Modestobacter italicus: one gene and its partner. The protein of the gene in region 2 interacts with the protein of the main gene of each other region in a pairwise test. Links are inferred from orthologs where the notes say so. Each region holds a gene or a part of one and is shown on either strand. Other genes may lie near its edges.

The links.
Region 1: the proteins of MODMU_RS26395 (region 2) and MODMU_RS16510 interact in binary tests that used the Escherichia coli proteins (3 or more experiments, as listed by UniProt). The link is inferred for Modestobacter italicus from one-to-one orthologs.

Annotation. Positions count from the first base shown.
Region 1 is NC_017955.1:3,448,270-3,453,214, forward strand. What follows is about bases 2,009-4,940. They hold MODMU_RS16510 (peptidoglycan D,D-transpeptidase FtsI family protein), read right to left. Parts: upstream 4,419-4,940; coding sequence 2,598-4,418; downstream 2,009-2,597. Other genes in these bases: MODMU_RS16505 (UDP-N-acetylmuramoyl-L-alanyl-D-glutamate--2,6-diaminopimelate ligase), read right to left, coding at 2,009-2,481; ftsL (cell division protein FtsL), read right to left, coding at 4,464-4,940. In the rest of the region: MODMU_RS16500 (UDP-N-acetylmuramoyl-tripeptide--D-alanyl-D-alanine ligase), read right to left, coding at 1-919; more of MODMU_RS16505, read right to left, coding at 916-2,008; more of ftsL, read right to left, coding at 4,941-4,945. UniProt on the Escherichia coli protein: Essential cell division protein that catalyzes cross-linking of the peptidoglycan cell wall at the division septum. Required for localization of FtsN.
Region 2 is NC_017955.1:5,542,936-5,554,793, forward strand. The notes cover bases 3,943-7,039. They hold MODMU_RS26395 (transglycosylase domain-containing protein), read right to left. Parts: upstream 6,677-7,039; coding sequence 4,208-6,676; downstream 3,943-4,207. Other genes in these bases: MODMU_RS26390 (glycosyltransferase family 87 protein), read right to left, coding at 3,943-4,183; MODMU_RS26400 (DUF5318 family protein), read right to left, coding at 6,797-7,039. Outside these bases: rplI (50S ribosomal protein L9), read right to left, coding at 196-651; rpsR (30S ribosomal protein S18), read right to left, coding at 654-890; MODMU_RS26375 (single-stranded DNA-binding protein), read right to left, coding at 926-1,423; rpsF (30S ribosomal protein S6), read right to left, coding at 1,426-1,713; MODMU_RS26385 (deoxyribonuclease IV), read left to right, coding at 1,869-2,684; more of MODMU_RS26390, read right to left, coding at 2,639-3,942; more of MODMU_RS26400, read right to left, coding at 7,040-7,210; MODMU_RS26405 (PadR family transcriptional regulator), read left to right, coding at 7,379-7,987; MODMU_RS26410 (inositol-3-phosphate synthase), read left to right, coding at 8,058-9,137; MODMU_RS26415 (hypothetical protein), read left to right, coding at 9,206-9,985; MODMU_RS26420 (YqgE/AlgH family protein), read right to left, coding at 10,095-10,763; MODMU_RS26425 (MFS transporter), read left to right, coding at 10,862-11,858. UniProt on the Escherichia coli protein: Cell wall formation. Synthesis of cross-linked peptidoglycan from the lipid intermediates.

The DNA of each region.
Region 1 (4,945 bases), 2.1 Mb from region 2 along the record:
CCACCGCACCGGGGCTCATGCCGGCGGCCAGCGCGGCGGCGGCGGCCGACAGCGCGTTGGCCACCTGGTGGGCGCCGACGACCTGCAGCGCGACCGGGTGCTCCTCACCGCCGGCGACCAGGGTGAACCGGGCCCGGGCGGCGTCGTCGAGGTCGACGTCGGCGGCCCGGACGTCGGCGTCGGCGCCCAGCCCGGTGGTGACCACCCGGGCCGTGGTGCGCGGGGCCATGCCGAGCACCCGCGGGTCGTCGGCGTTGAGCACGGCGGTGCCCTCGGCGGGCAGCGCCTCGACCAGCTCGCCCTTGCTCTGGGCGATGACCTCGGCGCTGCCGAACTCGCCGAGGTGCGCGGAGCCGACGTTGAGCACCACGCCGATGTCCGGGCGGGCGACGCGGCACAGCCGGGCGATGTGCCCGGGGCCGCGCGCGCCCATCTCCAGCACCAGCGACCGGGTGGCGGGGTCGGCGCTGAGCACGGTCAGCGGCAGGCCGATGTCGTTGTTGAAGGAGCCCTCCGGGCTCACCGTCGGGCCGGCCGCGGCCAGCACCTGGCCGAGCAGGTCCTTGGTCGAGGTCTTGCCCGAGGAGCCGGTGATCCCGACGGTCACCAGGCCGCCCTCGACCAGCCGGCGGTGCACCGCGCCGGCCAGCCGGCCCAGCGCCTCGACCGGGTCGGGGACGACGACGACCGGCAGCCCGGGCTCGGGCCGGGTGGCCAGCGCACCGGCCGCACCGGCCGCGACGGCGGCGGGCAGGAAGTCCGCGCCGTCCACCCGCTCGCCCGGCAGCGCCACGAACAGGTCGCCCGGCGTCAGCGCCCGGGAGTCCGTCCGCACCGCGCCGGTGACGACGGCGGAGGGGTCCCCGGCCAGCTCGCCGCCGACGGCCGCAGCCACCTCGGCGAGGGTCAGTTCGATCATGCGTCCACCGTCCGGGCCCCGCGGCCCTGCTCGAGCACCTCGCGGAGCACGTCTCGGTCGTCGAAGGGCAGCACCCGACCCCCCACCTCCTGGCCCGTCTCGTGGCCCTTGCCGGCCACCAGCAGGGTGTCACCCGGCCGCGCCGCCGCGACGGCGGCCGCGAGGGCGGCCCGCCGGTCGCCGATCTCCAGCACCTGCGCGCGCTGCCCGGCGGGCACCTCCTCGGTGCCCGCGCGCATCGCGGCCCGGATCGCGGCGGGGTCCTCCGAGCGCGGGTTGTCGTCGGTGATCACGAGGACGTCGCTGCCGGCCGCCGCAGCGGCGCCCATCGCCGCTCGCTTGCCCGGGTCGCGGTCACCCCCACAGCCCAGCACGGTGAGCAGCCGCCCGCCCGTCGCGGCGCGCAGCGAGGCCAGCGCGGTCTGCACCGCGTCCGGGGTGTGCGCGTAGTCGACGACGGCGACGAAGGGCTGCCCGGCGTCCACCGGCTCCATCCGCCCCGGCACCACGGTGTCCGCGAGCCCGGCCAGCGCGACCTCGGGCGGGATGCCGACGGCGTCGAGCAGGGCGACGGCGAGGACGGCGTTGGCGACGTTGAAGCCGCCGGGGAGCCGGAGCCGGCCGGGCCAGCTGCGGCCGCCGGGCCCGTGCAGGGTGAACGTCGAGCCGCCGGTGCCCACCGCCGCGACGTCGCTCGCCGACCAGTCGGCGGGCGCCCCGGCGGTGCTGACGGTGACCGTTCCGGGCTCGACCAGCCGCCGGCCGGCCGGGTCGTCGACGTCGACGACCTCGACCGCGGCCCGCCCGTCGAACAGCAGCGCCTTGGCCTGGAAGTAGCTCTCCGGGTCACCGTGGAAGTCCAGGTGGTCGCGGGAGAGGTTGGTGAACCCGGCCGCGGCGAAGCGGACGCCGTTGACCCGGCCCATGACCAGCGCGTGGCTGGAGACCTCCATGACCACGGCGCGCACGCCCGAGGCCACCATCGAGGCCAGCAGCGCGTGCAGGTCCGTCGCCTCCGGGGTGGTCCGGGTGCTGGGCAGCGCGGTGGTCACCGGGGCGCCGGCCGCGTCGCGCCCGCGGGTGCGGGTCTGCACGGTGCCGATCAGCCCGCTGGTCCAGCCGGCGGCGGCCAGCCCGGCCTCGACCAGGTAGCTCGTCGTCGTCTTGCCGTTGGTACCGGTGATGCCCAGCACGGTCAGCTGCTCGCTGGGGCGGCCGTGCACCCGGGAGGCCACCGCGCCCAGCACCCCCCGCGGGTCGTCGACGACGCAGGTGGGCAGGCCGGTGGCCCGGGCCTCGGCCTCCCCGGCCGGGTCGGTGAGCACGGCGACCGCGCCGCGCGCGGCGGCGTCGGCGGCGTAGCGGGCGCCGTGGGTGCGGGCACCGGGCAGCGCGGCGTAGAGGTCGCCCGGCCCGACCGTGGTCGACGCGAGGGTCACCCCGCCGACCGGGGTGGCGGGGTCGCCCTGGACCGGCGGACCGATCAGGTCGGCCAGTTCGGCGAGGGGGAGCGGGCGGTTCCCCGCAGGCCGGGGCACCGACCCGGGCACGGTCGGACTCACGGGGCTCCAATCTACCGGCGGCGGACCCGCAGGCCCGATGACCACCGGTTCGTCCTCGTGTCGGTCGCCTGCGTCCTGCCCGGGCCGGCGTGCCGGGTCCGGGCCCGGTCGGGGGTTCAGTCGACCTGGAGGGTGAAGGCGGGGCGGGGCGTCCCGGAGGGGACGACGCCCCCGGCGGTGAGCGCGTAGCGCATGACGTCGGAGAACACCGGTGCGGCGACCTGGCCGCCCTCGGCCGCGCTGGTCGGGCGCTCGAGGTCCACGGCGACGACGTACTGCGGGTCGTCGGCCGGTGCGTAGCCGACGAAGGTGGTGAAGTAGCCGCCGCCGGCGTAGCAGCCGCAGTCGGGGTTGGCGCGCTGCGCGGTGCCGGTCTTGCCGACCACCCGGAAGCCGTCGACCTCGCCCAGCGGCGCGGTGCCGCCCTTGCCGACCACCGCCTCCAGCATGTAGGTCAGCTGGCCGGCGGTGTCCGCGCTGACCACCCGGGTGGCGGCCGGCCGGGGCGCCTCGGTGACCGTGCCGTCGGCGGCGGTGACCGAGGAGACGACCCGCGGCGGGATGCGCACGCCCCCGTTGGCCAGGGTCTGGTACACCGACGCCATCTGCAGCGTGGTCACCGACACGCCCTGCCCGATCGGCACGTTGGCCGCGCGGCTCTCCGTCCAGTCGGCCGAGGGCTCCAGGATGCCGGCGCTCTCCCCGGGCAGCTCGATGCCGGTCTCCGAGCCGATGCCGAAGGCCTGCAGGTACCGCTCCAGGGTGCTGTTGCCGATCTCGCGGGCCAGCATGATCGCGCCGACGTTGCTGGACTTGGCGAGCACGCCGGTGACGGTGAACTTCTTCACGGGGTGGTCGGTGGCGTCGGTGACCACGACGTCGCCGGCCTGGATGTGGCCGGGGACGTCGAGCACGGTGTCCTTGGTGGCCTTGCCCTCCTCGATGGCGGCGGCGGCGGTCACCGCCTTCATCACCGAGCCGGGCTCGTAGACGTCGGAGACCACCGGGTTGCCCAGCAGGTCCGGGTCGGTCTCGTTGTAGCGGCCGGGGTCGTACCCGGGGCAGCCGGCCATCGCGGCGACCTCACCGGTCTGCACGTCCAGCACGACCGCCGACGCCGAGGTGGTGTCGCCGTCGGCGCAGGCCGCGTCCAGCCGCTGCTGCACCACGAACTGCAGGTCCTCGTCCAGGGTGAGCTGCACGGTGCCGCCGTCGGTGGCCGGGGTGGACTCGTCGATGCCCGAGGGGATCTGGTTGCCGCTGCCGTCGACCTCGACCCGCTTCTCGCCGTCGGTGCCGGCCAGCACGTCCTGGTAGGTCTGCTCGATGCCGGCCAGCCCGTCGCCGTCCTTGCCGACGAACCCGACGACCTGCCCGCCGACGGCGCCGGCGGGGTAGAGCCGGACCGGGTCGTCCTCGAACGCGAGCCCGGTCCGGGTGGCCAGCGGCAGCGCCCGGACCTGGTCGGTGACGTCGGTGGCCACCTGGTCGGCCAGCACGACGTACCGGGTGTCACGGGAGAGCTTCTCGACCAGGTCGGCGACCGGCACGTCCAGCAGCGTGGTGAGCGCCAGCGCGGTGCGGGTCGGGTCGGTGACGACGGAGGGGTCGGCGGTGACCCGCTCAGCGTCCACGGAGTAGGCGAGCACGTTGCCGGTCCGGTCGGTGATCTCCCCGCGGACGGCCTCGATCGGGTAGGTGCGCATCCGGTCGTTGGTGGCCGCCTGCGCGTAGGAGGCGCCGTCGACGCCCTGCAGGACGACCAGCCGGCCGACGACGATCACCAGCAGGGCGATCAGGAAGACCAGCCCCCAGCGGTTGCGGGCGTCCCGCTGCAGCATGCCCAGCGGCTGCCGGCGCCGGCTGCCCGCCTCCCGGCGCGGCCGCAGGTCGCCCCGGCCGGCCGGGCCGGTGCCGCGACCGGGGGTGCGCCGCACCCCGCTGGACCGGGAGGGCGGCGGTGGACCTGCTGGCGGCACGGCTCAGTTCCCCGGGGTCGGTGCGGCGGGGTCAGGGACGGCGGGGACGGCGGGCGGCGCCGGCGTGGCGGTGCCCAGCAGCACCGAGCTGCCGTCGGGCTGCAGCACCAGGTGGGCCGCCGCCCCGGGCGGGACCAGGCCGGCGGCGGCGGCGACCCGGGCCAGCTGCGCCGCGGTGTCGGCGGCGATCACCTGCTGCTCCAGCCGGTCGACCACCTCGGCCTGCTCGGCGTTGGCCTGGCGCTGCTGGGTGGCGTCCAGGGAGTCCACCGCGACGGCCGTGTTGAGCAGCAGCAGGCCGAGCACGGTGGTCACCAGCAGACCGACGAGCAGCACCACGAACGGCGCCCGGCGGCGGCCGGTGGCCCGGGCCCGGGCGGGCACCCGGGTGGGCGTGGTGCGGGCCGGTGGCACCAGGCGCAGGTGCGGCCCGGACGCGACCGGCCCGCTGCGCCGGGTCGCGCCGGTGCGTGGCAGGTGCACCG
Region 2 (11,858 bases):
CGGGTCGGCCGGGTCGGACGTGACGCGCCGCACCCGGCCCACGGCGGCGCCGGGCGGCCACGCCCGGGCGGGACGTCCGTTCACCCGCCGTCCGCCTGCCGGAGTCGACACGGCGGGACGGTCACCGTGCCCCGGGAACGCCACGAGGGGCGCCGGACCGGAGTCCGACGCCCCTCGTGGGGACTGCGCTGTGGATCAGCCGGCGACGACGTCCAGGGTGACCGGGACGGAGACCTCCGGGTGCACCCGCACCGTGACGGTGTGGGTGCCGACGCTCTTGATGCTGCTGGGCAGCTCGATCCGGCGGCGGTCGAGCTCCGGGCCGCCGGCCGCGGTGACCGCAGCGGCGACGTCGGCGGTGGTGATCCGCCCGAACAGGCGGCCACCGTCACCCGAGCGGGCGGGCAGCGTCACGGTGAGACCGGACAGACGGGCGGCCACGGCCTGCGCCTCCTCGAGGGAGCGCACGTCGCGGGCCGCACGGGCCCGGCGCAGGCTGGTGACCTGCTTCTCGGCACCCCGGGTGGACACGATGGCCAGCCCGCGGGGCAGGAGGTAGTTGCGGGCGTACCCGCCCTTCACCTCGACGGTGTCCCCGGCGGAACCGAGGCCGGTGACCTCCTGGGTCAGGATCAGCTTCGATGCACTCATGATCAGCGCGCCGTCGAGGTGTAGGGCAGCAGGGCCATCTCGCGGCTGTTCTTCACGGCCACGGCGACGTCACGCTGGTGCTGGCTGCAGTTGCCGCTGACGCGGCGGGCACGGATCTTGCCGCGGTCGGAGATGAACTTCCGCAGCAGGGTCGTGTCCTTGTAGTCGATGTAGGTCGCCTTGTCCTTGCAGAACTGGCAGACCTTCTTCTTGACCTTGCGGATGGGGGGCTTGGGCACTGGGGTTCTCCAGAGATCAGTTCAGGGAGAGAGGATCAGAAGGGGGGCTCGTCGGACGACGCCGGCGGGGTCGACCAGGGGTCGCTGGCCCCGCCGCCGGAGAAGCCGCCGCCGCCACCGCCGTTGCCGCCGCCGCCGAAGCCGCCACCACCGCCGCCGCCCTCACTGCGGGCGGCGCGGGTGACCTTGGCCGTGGCGTAGCGGAGCGAGGGGCCGATCTCGTCGACCTCGAGCTCGATGACGGTGCGCTTCTCGCCTTCCTTCGTGTCGAAGGAACGCTGCTTCAGCCGGCCGGAGACGATGACCCGCGAGCCGCGGGTGAGCGACTCGGCGACGTTCTCCGCCGCCTGGCGCCACACGTTGCAGCGGAGGAACAGCGCCTCGCCGTCCTTCCACTCCTGCGACTGGCGGTCGAAGGTGCGGGGCGTCGAGGCCACGGTGAAGTTGGCGACGGCTGCGCCGGACGGCGTGAACCGCAGTTCCGGGTCGGCCGTGAGGTTGCCGATGACGGTGATGACGGTCTCGCCGGCCATGGTCAGTGCGCCTCGGGCCGCATCAGCTTGGTGCGCAGGACCGACTCGTTCAGGTTGAGCTGGCGGTCCAGCTCGGCGACCGCGGCGGGCTCGGCGCTGATGTCGACGATGGCGTAGATGCCCTCGACGTTCTTCTTGATCTCGTAGGACAGCCGACGGCGGCCCCAGATCTCGGTCTTGACGGTGCCACCGGAGTTGGTGACGACGGTCAGGAATCGGTCCAGGCTGGGAGCGATGGTCCGCTCCTCGAGCTCGGGATCGAGGATGATCATCAGTTCGTAGTGACGCACGGAGAACCCCACCTCCTCTGGTCTCAGCGGCCGCAGTACATCTGCAGCAGGAGGGTCGTACACGCGTCGCACGCCCCGGCGAGAGCCCGCGGGAGCGGGATCGGACGGGACGCGCACCGATCAGGCTACCAGCGGCGGTCGGTAGGGTCGCCCGGGTGGCTGACCAGCTGATCGGCGTGCACGTCGGACCGGGCCTGACCGAGGACAACGAGCTCGACGCCGGCGGCCCGCTGGCCCGCGCGGCGGAGGTGGACGCCGACGCCGTCCAGGTGTTCCTGGCCGACCCGCAGGGCTGGAAGAAGCCGTTGCCCCGCCCGGACGCCGAGGCGCTGCTCGGCTCCGACGTCGCCGTCTTCGTGCACGCGCCGTACATCGTCAACGTCGCCTCGACGAACAACCGGATCCGCATCCCCAGCCGCAAGCTGCTCGGCCAGCACGCGGCCGCCTCTGCCGCGATCGGGGCGGCCGGCATGGTCGTGCACGGCGGCCACGTGCTGGCCAAGGACGACCCGGCCGCGGGCGTGGACAACTGGCGCAAGACCTTCGCCCGGCAGGCCGAGGACGGCGGCTTCGGGATCCCGGTGCTCATCGAGAACACCGCCGGCGGCGACAACGCGATGGCCCGCGAGCTCGAGGCCGTCGCCCGGCTGTGGGAGGCCGTGGGCGAGTTCGGGGCGGGCTTCGTGCTCGACACCTGCCACGCCTGGGCCGCCGGCTGGGACCTGACCCGGGTGGTGGACGACGTCCGGGCCGTCACCGGGCGGATCGACCTGGTGCACCTCAACAACAGCCGCGACCCCGCCGGCTCCGGCCGGGACCGGCACGCGCCGCTGGGCGCGGGGGAGATCCCGCTGGAGCTGCTGGTCGGCGTCGCCCGCGCCGCCGGGGCGCCGGTCGTGCTGGAGACGCCCGGCGACGCCGCCGGTCACGCCGAGGAGATCTCGCTGCTGCGGGAGGCGCTGGCCGGCTGACGCCGGCGGCGCAGCGTCACCACATCCGGGGCGCCGTCGAGGAAGCCACCGGCGGGGTCGTCGGTGCCGGGCCAGCTGCGGCGCACCAGGTCGGTGTCGGGGTGCCAGATCTCGTGCACGACCAGCGCCATGAGCAGCAGCAGGGCGGCGTCCCGCAGGCCGACGGCGAGGTAGAACCACTCGACGTCCACACCCCGGTTGTCCGCGCCGAGGTAGTACAGCATCGTCATCGTCCAGACCAGCGCCTCGGTCGCCTGCCACAGCAGCAGCGAGCGCCAGCGCGGCCGGGCCAGCACCGCCAGCGGGAGCAGCCACAGCGCGTACTGCGGGCTGTACACCTTGTTCACCAGCAGGAACGCGGCGACCAGCAGGAACGCCAGCTGCGGCAGCCGCGGCCGCAGCGGTGCCGCCAGCGCCAGCCAGGCGACCCCGGCCGCGCAGAGCACCAGCAGCACGGCGACGGTCGCGTTGAGCACCGTCGGGCTCTCGCCCTCGGCCAGCGGCCCGTCGAGGAAGCCGGGGAACCAGTGCAGCGCGATCGCCCAGATGCTCTCCGGGTTCGCCGGGCGGGTGCCGTTCAGCTCGAAGAAGCGGGCCCAGTTCTCCGGCGCCAGGACGGCGATGGGCAGGTCGACCACCAGCCAGGCCAGCCCCGCGGTGACCGCCGTCGTCCACCACGGCCGGAGCCGGCCGGCCCGCAGGCACAGCACGAGCAGCACGCCGAGGACCAGCACCGGGTAGAGCTTCGCCGCGATCCCCAGCCCGAGGAGCACCCCGGCGACCACCGGGCGCTGCCGGGCCCAGGCCCACATGCCCAGCGTGGTCAGCGCGACCGCGAGCAGGTCCCAGTTGGTGAAGGCGTAGAAGAGCAGCACGGGGGAGAGGCCGACCATGGCGGCGTCCCACGGCCGGCGACCGGTCAGCCCGAGCACGCCGCGGGTGACGACCAGCGCCAGCACCGACAGCAGCAGGCAGGTGACGACGTAGTAGGTCTGCACCGGCACCGAGTCCGGCAGCAGCCCGCTGCCGGCGGCCAGCCCGTCGTACCCCCGGGCGACCACCGCCGCCAGCTGCATCAGCCCGCCGCTGAGCACCGGGTACTCGACCGCGGAGTCCAGGTAGGGCACCTCGCCGGCGGCCAGGCCGTGGATGCCGAACAGCGGGACGGCGTCGTTGTAGCAGAGGTGCGTGTACTGCTTGGACCCGCTCCAGTCGCCGTCCGCGCAGGGTGCCTGCTTGGCCCAGGCGACGCTCAGCACCAGCACGGTGAACAGCAGGCAGACCCGCAGCGGCGTCCAGAACAGCGCCCGCCCGGTCACCGCGTGCCGGCCCCACGGGCCGCCCACCGCCTCGCTGGCCTGGACGGCGACCGGGTCGGTCCAGGTCGGGACGACGCGGTCGGGCCAGGGCGGTGCGGCCACCTGCGGCGGGGAGGACACCTCGGGCCCGCCCCCCGGCTGGTCGGCCGGGACGGACGGGCCCGTCGGTGTCGCGCTCACTGCATCAGTCTGCCTGCCGGCGGCTCACCGGTTGGACTGCGTCGGGATCGGCACGCCCCCCGGCGTGGTCGGCACCGGGTCCACCGGTGACGGCGAGGTGTCGGTCACCGGGGGCTCCTCGCTCTGCGTCGGCGGGGTCGGCCGGTTGAACGACGGTGTCGGCCGGCTGTAGGACGGCGTGGAGGTCGTCGTCTGCCGCGGCGCCTGGCTGGTCGTCGCGGGCGCCTGGGCGGTGGTGGTGGGCGCCGGTGCCTGGGTGGTCTCCGCGGCGACGCCCTTGCCGGTGTCGCCCTTGATGATCGCCTTGGTCGGCAGCGGCTCCTCGGGGGTGCCGTCGAGCACGGTGTCCATGAACTCCTGCCAGATCTGCCCCGGCAGGCCGGACCCGTAGATGATCTTGCCCTGCACGTTGGTGATGGGGGCGAGACCCTGGCTGCCCATCCACACCGCGGTGGAGATCGACGGGGTGTAGCCGACCATCCAGGCGTCGGAGTTGTCGGTGGCGTTCAGCCCCTGGGTGCCGGTCTTGCTGGCCACGGGCCGGTTGCCGTCGAGCGGGCGCTTGGAGTACGCGGCGACCCCCTCGAGCGCGAAGGTGGTGTCGCTGGCGACGTCGGCCGGGATGACCTGCTGGGCGGTCTCGCTGCCGTCGACCGACTTGAGCACCGTGCCCTCGCCGTCGGCGACCTGGGCGACGAAGTGCCGCTGGTGGTAGACGCCACCGGCGGCGAGGGTGGCGAAGCCGACGGCCTGGTCGATCGGCCGCACCTCGTACTCACCGATCCCGATCGCGCTGCCGGTCTGCCCGTTCTCCGGGCTGGCCAGCGACGTCTTGCCGCGCAGCGCCTCGGGCACCGACGGGCTGTCGGGCCACTGGTCGCCGATGCCCATCGCCGCCCGGGCCGTCTCGGCGACCTTCGCCGGTCCGACCTCGTAGGCCAGGCCGTAGAAGGTGGTGTTCAGCGAGCGGGTGATCGCCTCCCGCAGGGTGCACGCCGCGCACTGGGCGTTGCCGGAGTTGACCACCGGCTTGGTGCGGTCCTTGAACGTCTGCGGCGAGCTGCCGTCCCGCCGCGCGTCGACGCTGATCCCCTCGCTGAGGGCGGTGGCCAGCGTGTACGGCTTGAACGACGACCCCGGCTGCTTGTAGGCCTGGGCGTAGTCGGTCGTGTCGGCGTTGGGGTCCTCGCTGGTGCGCGCCGCGTTGCCGTAGTAGGCCAGCACGCCGCCGGTCCGGGGGTCGACCGAGACGAGCGCTTCGCGCAGCAGCCCGACGTCCTCGCCCTCCATCACGTCGTTGACCGAGGCGACCGCGGCGTCCTGGTAGCGCTTGTCCACCGTGGTCGTGACCCGCAGGCCCTGGGTCTCCACGTCGGTGTAGCCGTAGGACGAGCCCTCGAGCTCGGCGAGCACCTGGTCGACGATGAGCCCCTCGGGGCCCGAGGGGATGCCCAGGCCGGCACCGTCGTCGGGGAGCGCGACCGGGTACTGCGCGGCCGCCCGCGCGGCGGAGTCGAACCAGCCCTGCTCGACCATGGCGTCCAGGACCCTGCCCCAGCGGTCCTGCGCCTCCTCGGGGTTGGACTCCGGGTCGTAGTAGTTCGGGCTGCGCACCAGCACGGCCAGGACGGCGCCCTGCTCGGCGGTGAGGTCGGCGGCCTTGACGCCGAAGTAGGTCTCCGCCGCCGCCTCGATGCCGTACGCGCCGCGGCCGAAGTAGATGGTGTTCAGGTAGTTCTCCAGGATCTCGTCCTTGGAGTACTCGTTGTCCAGCTTGATGGAGAGGAAGAGCTCCTTGAACTTGCGGCTGAACGTCTGGTCCGAGCTCAGGAACGCGTTCTTCACGTACTGCTGGGTGATCGTCGAGCCACCCTGGGTGGAGCCGCCGGTCAGGTTGTTCCACGCCGCCCGGACGATGCCGGTGAAGGAGATGCCCGGGTCGTTGTAGAAGTTCCGGTTCTCCGCCGCCAGGATCGCGTTCCGCGCGGGCTCCGAGACCTGGTCCAGGCCGACCTCGATCCGGTTCTCGCTGCCCAGCCGGGCCATCTCGGTGACGCCGTCGGAGTAGTAGACGATCGTCGTCTGCTGGTTGGTCACCGACTCCGGCGTCGGGACGTCGGTCGAGGCGTACACCACGCCGACGAAGACGCCGAGCAGCACCAGCGAGCTCACGAACAACCCGACGAGGACCTTCAGCCAGCGACGCCGCCGCTGCTTGCCGGTGCGCTTCTTCTTCCCGCCACCCGGCGGCCTGCCGCGGCCGCTGCCGCTGCCACCGGGCCGGTTGCCGCCCGTGGGCGGCTTCGCCGGGGGACGGCCACCGCCGCCGCCACCGGCGGGGCGGGCCGGGGAGGAGGCGCGGGCCCGGCCGCCGGCCGCCGGCCGGCGTGCGGCGCCGGCCCCGCTGCTCCCGGACCCGGCGCTGCGGGCCTGCGGTGGGCGGCGGCCCGAGCCGGCGGAGCCGACCCGGGCGGTCTGGTCGTGGGGAGGCACGCGGTGGCCCCTTCCTGCAGTCGTGGGGGGCGGACCGCGACGTGGTCGCAGGCCAGCCCCCGGGGTGACGTCTTCAGCTGTGTGCGCAGCGGGCAGGCGGCGGCGCACGGCCGGCAGCGACTACTCGGTCGCCGCCCGGCGGCGGGTCCTGCGTGGTGCGCGACCCGGGACCGGTTCGGCGCCCAGGACGTAGGAGGTGACGAGGTGGTTCCAGCCGCAGCCGCGGCACACCTCGACGGTGTACACGGCGAACTCGTCCTGCGCGGCGTCCATCCGGGCCAGCTCGCGCCCGGTCTTCGCCTGACCCGACACCGGCCCGAGCCCGTCACCGTAGACGTAGCTGACCAGGGCCAGCCGCTCCCGGCGGCAGATCGGGCACGGGGAGTCGGTCGGCTCACCGTGGTACTTCGCCGCCCGGGAGAGGTACGGGCTGGCGTCGCACACCTCGAACAGACCGGTCCGCCCGGCGTGCACCTCGGCCAGCAGCGCGCGCCTCTGCAGCGCGTAGTCCACCACCGACCGTCGTCCGGGCACGGCGCCAATGTACGCAACGGAGCCCTGCTGGTGACCCTCTCCGGATGTCGACACGGGGCTCCTGGGGCGGGCGTGAGCTGCCCGCCCCTGCTGTGCGCACTGCTGCGCCCGGATGTATCGTACCGATACATCGATCCGGCGACAGCCGAGTGACCAGGAGGTGGCGCCGTGCTGGAGTTCGCCATCCTGGGGCTGCTGCAGCAGTCGCCCATGCACGGCTACGAGCTGCGCAAGGAGCTCGCCGCCGTGCTCGGCGGCCTCCGGTCGATCTCCTACGGGTCGCTCTACCCGGCGCTCAAGCGGATGCAGGCCGCCGGGCTGATCGCCAGCGACGACCCGACCCCGCGCTCGCTGCTGCCGGCCGACGCCCCGGCGCTGACCGGGCGCCGCGGCAAGGTCGTGTACGCGATCACCGCCGAGGGCAAGGAGCGGTTCGCCGAGCTGGTCAGCTCGACCGGCCCGGAGGCCTACGACGACGAGGGCCGCTTCGGCGTCCACCTGGCGTTCTTCCGGCACACCGCCGCCGACGTCCGGCTGCGCATCCTCGAGGGCCGGCGGCGCACCGTCGAGCGGCAGCGCGACCGGCTCATGGACTCGCTGCGGCGCACCCAGGAGAAGCTCGACCGCTACACCCTCGAGCTGCAGCGCCACGGTCTGGACTCCGTCGACCGCGAGGTCCGCTGGCTCACCGAGCTGATCGACCACGAGAAGGACGACGCCCGCGCCGAGGCCGCCCGCGAGCAGCCCCCCGAGACCGCACCACCCCGCACCACCTGAGCTGCACCACCAGCACGAGATCAGCACACACAGTCCGGGCCCGGGAGGGCCCGCCGGAGGGAGACAGTCCATGGCATCGGTCAAGGTCGCCATCGTCGGCGTCGGCAACTGCGCCGCCTCGCTCGTCCAGGGGGTCGAGTACTACCGCGACGCGGACGAGTCCGCGTCGGTCCCCGGCCTCATGCACGTCCGGTTCGGCGACTACCACGTGTCCGACGTGGAGTTCGTCGCCGCGTTCGACGTCGACGCCAAGAAGGTCGGCCGCGACCTGTCCGAGGCCATCTTCGCCAGCGAGAACAACACCATCAAGATCTCCGACGTCCCGCCGCTGGGCGTGACCGTCCAGCGCGGCACCACCCTCGACGGGCTCGGCAAGTACTACCGCGAGATCGTCGAGGAGTCCGACGACGCCCCGGTCGACATGGTCACCGCGCTCCGCGAGTCCGGCGCCGATGTGCTGGTCTGCTACCTCCCGGTCGGCTCGCAGCAGGCGGCGGAGTTCTACGCCCAGGCCGCGATCGACGCGCAGGTCGCCTTCGTCAACGCCCTCCCGGTCTTCATCGCCGGCACCAAGGAGTGGGCGGACAAGTTCACCGCCGCCGGCGTGCCGATCGTCGGCGACGACATCAAGAGCCAGGTCGGCGCCACGATCACCCACCGCGTCCTGGCCAAGCTGTTCGAGGACCGCGGCGTGCAGCTGGACCGCACCATGCAGCTCAACGTCGGCGGCAACATGGACTTCAAGAACATGCTCGAGCGCGAGCGCCTGGAGTCCAAGAAGATCTCCAAGACCCAGTCGGTCACCAGCCAGGTCGACCGGGACATGGGCAAGGACAACGTGCACATCGGCCCGTCGGACCACGTGCCGTGGCTGTCGGACCGCAAGTGGGCCTACGTCCGCCTCGAGGGCCGCGCGTTCGGCGACGTCCCGCTGAGCCTGGAGTACAAGCTCGAGGTCTGGGACTCCCCGAACTCGGCCGGCATCATCATCGACGCCGTCCGGGCCGCGAAGATCGCCAAGGACCGCGGCATCGGCGGCCCGATCCTGTCGGCGTCCTCGTACTTCATGAAGAGCCCGCCGGTGCAGTACGACGACAGCGAGGCGCGTGACGCCGTCGAGGCGTTCATCCGCGGCGACATCGAGCGCTGAGTCACCCGCTGAGGGGCCCGGACCTGGTCGGTCCGGGCCCCTCAGCCGTTCCTCCTAGGCTCTCCGGCATGCGCTCACCCCGTCGTCCCGGTCCGGTCCGGCTGGTCGTGCTGGCGGCCGTCGCGGCGCTCGTCGCGGTGCTCGCCGGGTGCAGCGAGGACGACGCACCCGACCGGGCGCCCGGTGACCCGATCACCTCCGCCGAGGCCGACACGCTGGCCCAGGTGCTCTACGCCGACCGCCAGGCCGGCGGCGCCGACTTCGAGGTCAGCGCGCCCTACGCGGAGGGTGCCGTGCTCACCCTGACCGGCGAGGTCGACTTCAGCCGGGACACCGGCCGGGCGCAGGCGGTCACCACCTACGAGAACGGGCAGCCCGAGGAGACCCGGACGCTGTTCTTCAGCGAGACCGACCTGTGGCAGGGCGACGTCCCCGGCCTGGCCGACGCGCTCACCGCCGCAGGCCTGCCCGCGGCCACCTACGCCCGCCGCCCGCTCGTCACCAGCGGCTCGACCGGCACCGCCTCGCTGCTGGACGTGCTGGTGCAGATGGTGACCCGGCTGTCGGCGCGCGCGGCCGACGACCCGCGGTCCTTCGAGGCCTACACCTGGGCCGGCTCGCAGTCGGTGAACGGGGAGCTGGCATCGGTGTTCCGCAGCGGCACCGGCGCGGAGATCTCGGTGGCCGCGGACAGCGAGCTGCTGGTCCAGTACGTGACCGAGGTGCAGGACTTCCAGGTGACGATCACCCTCGCCGACCACGGGCCGCGGGACATCACGCTGCCGGCCGACACGGACACGGTGGACACCACGCAGCACCCGGACATCGCCGCGGCGCTGGGGATCTGAGACGAAGCAGGAGGGGGCGGCCTCTTCCCCAGGTCGCCCCCTCCTGTGCCTCTTTCCTACCAGCTCCGGGCGCTCGGGACCAGCGACACGCAGCCGCCGGGCCGCCAGGTCAGTTCGCGGAGGGGTCCGCCGGAGCGGTCGACAGCACGGCCAGCCGGCCGGACTGGCGGCGCAGCACCGCCCGCCACAGCTCCGGGCCGGAGACCTCGGCCAGCACGTCGCCCGGCTCGCCGTCCACGCAGGCCCAGGCACCCTCGGCCAGCTCGGCGGCCAGCTGCCCGGCGGACCACCCCGCGTACCCGGCGAACACCCGCAGGCCCGCGATCTCGCCGTCCAGCAGGTCGGGGTCGCCGTCGAGGTCGACCAGGTGCACCCGGCCGGCGACCAGGCGCAGGCCGCTGTCGGGGTCCAGCGGACCGTCCCCGCTGCGGGTGGCCAGGCACAGCGCGGTGTCGGTCTCGCAGGGCCCGCCGACGTGGAAGACGCCCGGCTCGACGGCCAGCTCCGACCAGCCGGGCAGGACGTCGGCGATGCCGACCTCGCTGGGCCGGCCGAGCACGACGCCGATCGTGCCGGTGTCGGAGTGGTCGAGCACGTAGACCACGCCACCGGCGAACGTCGGGTCGGTGAGCGCGGGCATCGCGACCAGCAGCGACCCGGGCCGGACGTCGTCCAGGCAGCCCACGGAGAGGACGGGGACGGCGTCACGCCGACGGCGTCCGGCGGCCTGTCCGGCCGGACGACGCTCGGGGTCGGGTGACGAGGGCACCGGGTTCATCGCCTCCCAGTGTGCCTCAGCGACGGGCCGGAGGGGCGGCGCAGCGCACGCCCCCGGCTCGGCTGGCGGTCACCGGGAGGCGACGTAGTGTGGCGAGGGTGCAGCATGCGCCCACCACCGTGCGCCACCTGCTCCGCCGCGGGGACTTCCGCAGGCTGTTGCTGACCCGGCTGTCCTCCCAGTTCGGCGACGGCGTCTTCCAGGCGGCGCTGGCCGGCACGGTGCTGTTCAACCCGCAGTCGGCCGCCGACCCGATCGACGTCGCGGCCGGTTTCGCCGTGCTGCTGCTGCCCTACTCCCTGGTCGGGCCGTTCGCGGGCGTGTGGCTGGACCGGTGGAGCCGCCGCCAGGTGCTGCTGGTCGCCAACGTGGTCCGCGCCGTCCTGGTGCTCGCGGTGGCCGCGCTGGTGCTGGCCTCGGTCCAGGGCGCCGGGTTCTACGTCGCCGGGCTGCTGGTGTTCTCGGTCAACCGGTTCGTGCTGTCCGCGCTGTCCGCCGCGCTGCCGCACACCACCGACGAGCCCTCGCTGGTGTCGGCGAACGCGCTGTCCACGACAGCGGGAGCGATCTCCTCGGTCCTCGGCGGTGGTGCGGCGATCGCCGCGACCCAGCTCATCGGCCGCGGCCCCGGGGGCTACGCCGCGCTCGCGCTGTTCTCCGCCGTCCCGTACCTGGGCGCCTCGGCCATCGTCTCGGGCTTCCGCCGGCCCTACCTCGGCCCGGACCACCTGACGCTGGCCGCCACGGTGAGCGCGCGGGACGTGCTGCACGGCATGGTCGCCGGCGCCCGGCACGTGCTGGCGCACCCGCCGGCCACCGCGGTGCTCTCGGTGATGGCCGTGCACCGGGTCTTCTACGGGTTGCTGACGCTGATGACCCTGCTGCTGTACCGGAACACCTTCACCGAGGGCTCGGACCTGTTCCCCGGCGGCCTGGCCGGGCTGGCCGAGGTGCTCGCGGCCGGCGCCGCGGGGACCCTGCTGGCCGCCGCGGTCACCCCCGCGGCGGTGCGCAAGTGGGGCAAGGCGGCCTGGGTGGTGGCCATGCTCGTGCTCGCCGCGGCCGGCCAGCTGGTGCTCGGTGGGCTGTTCGAGC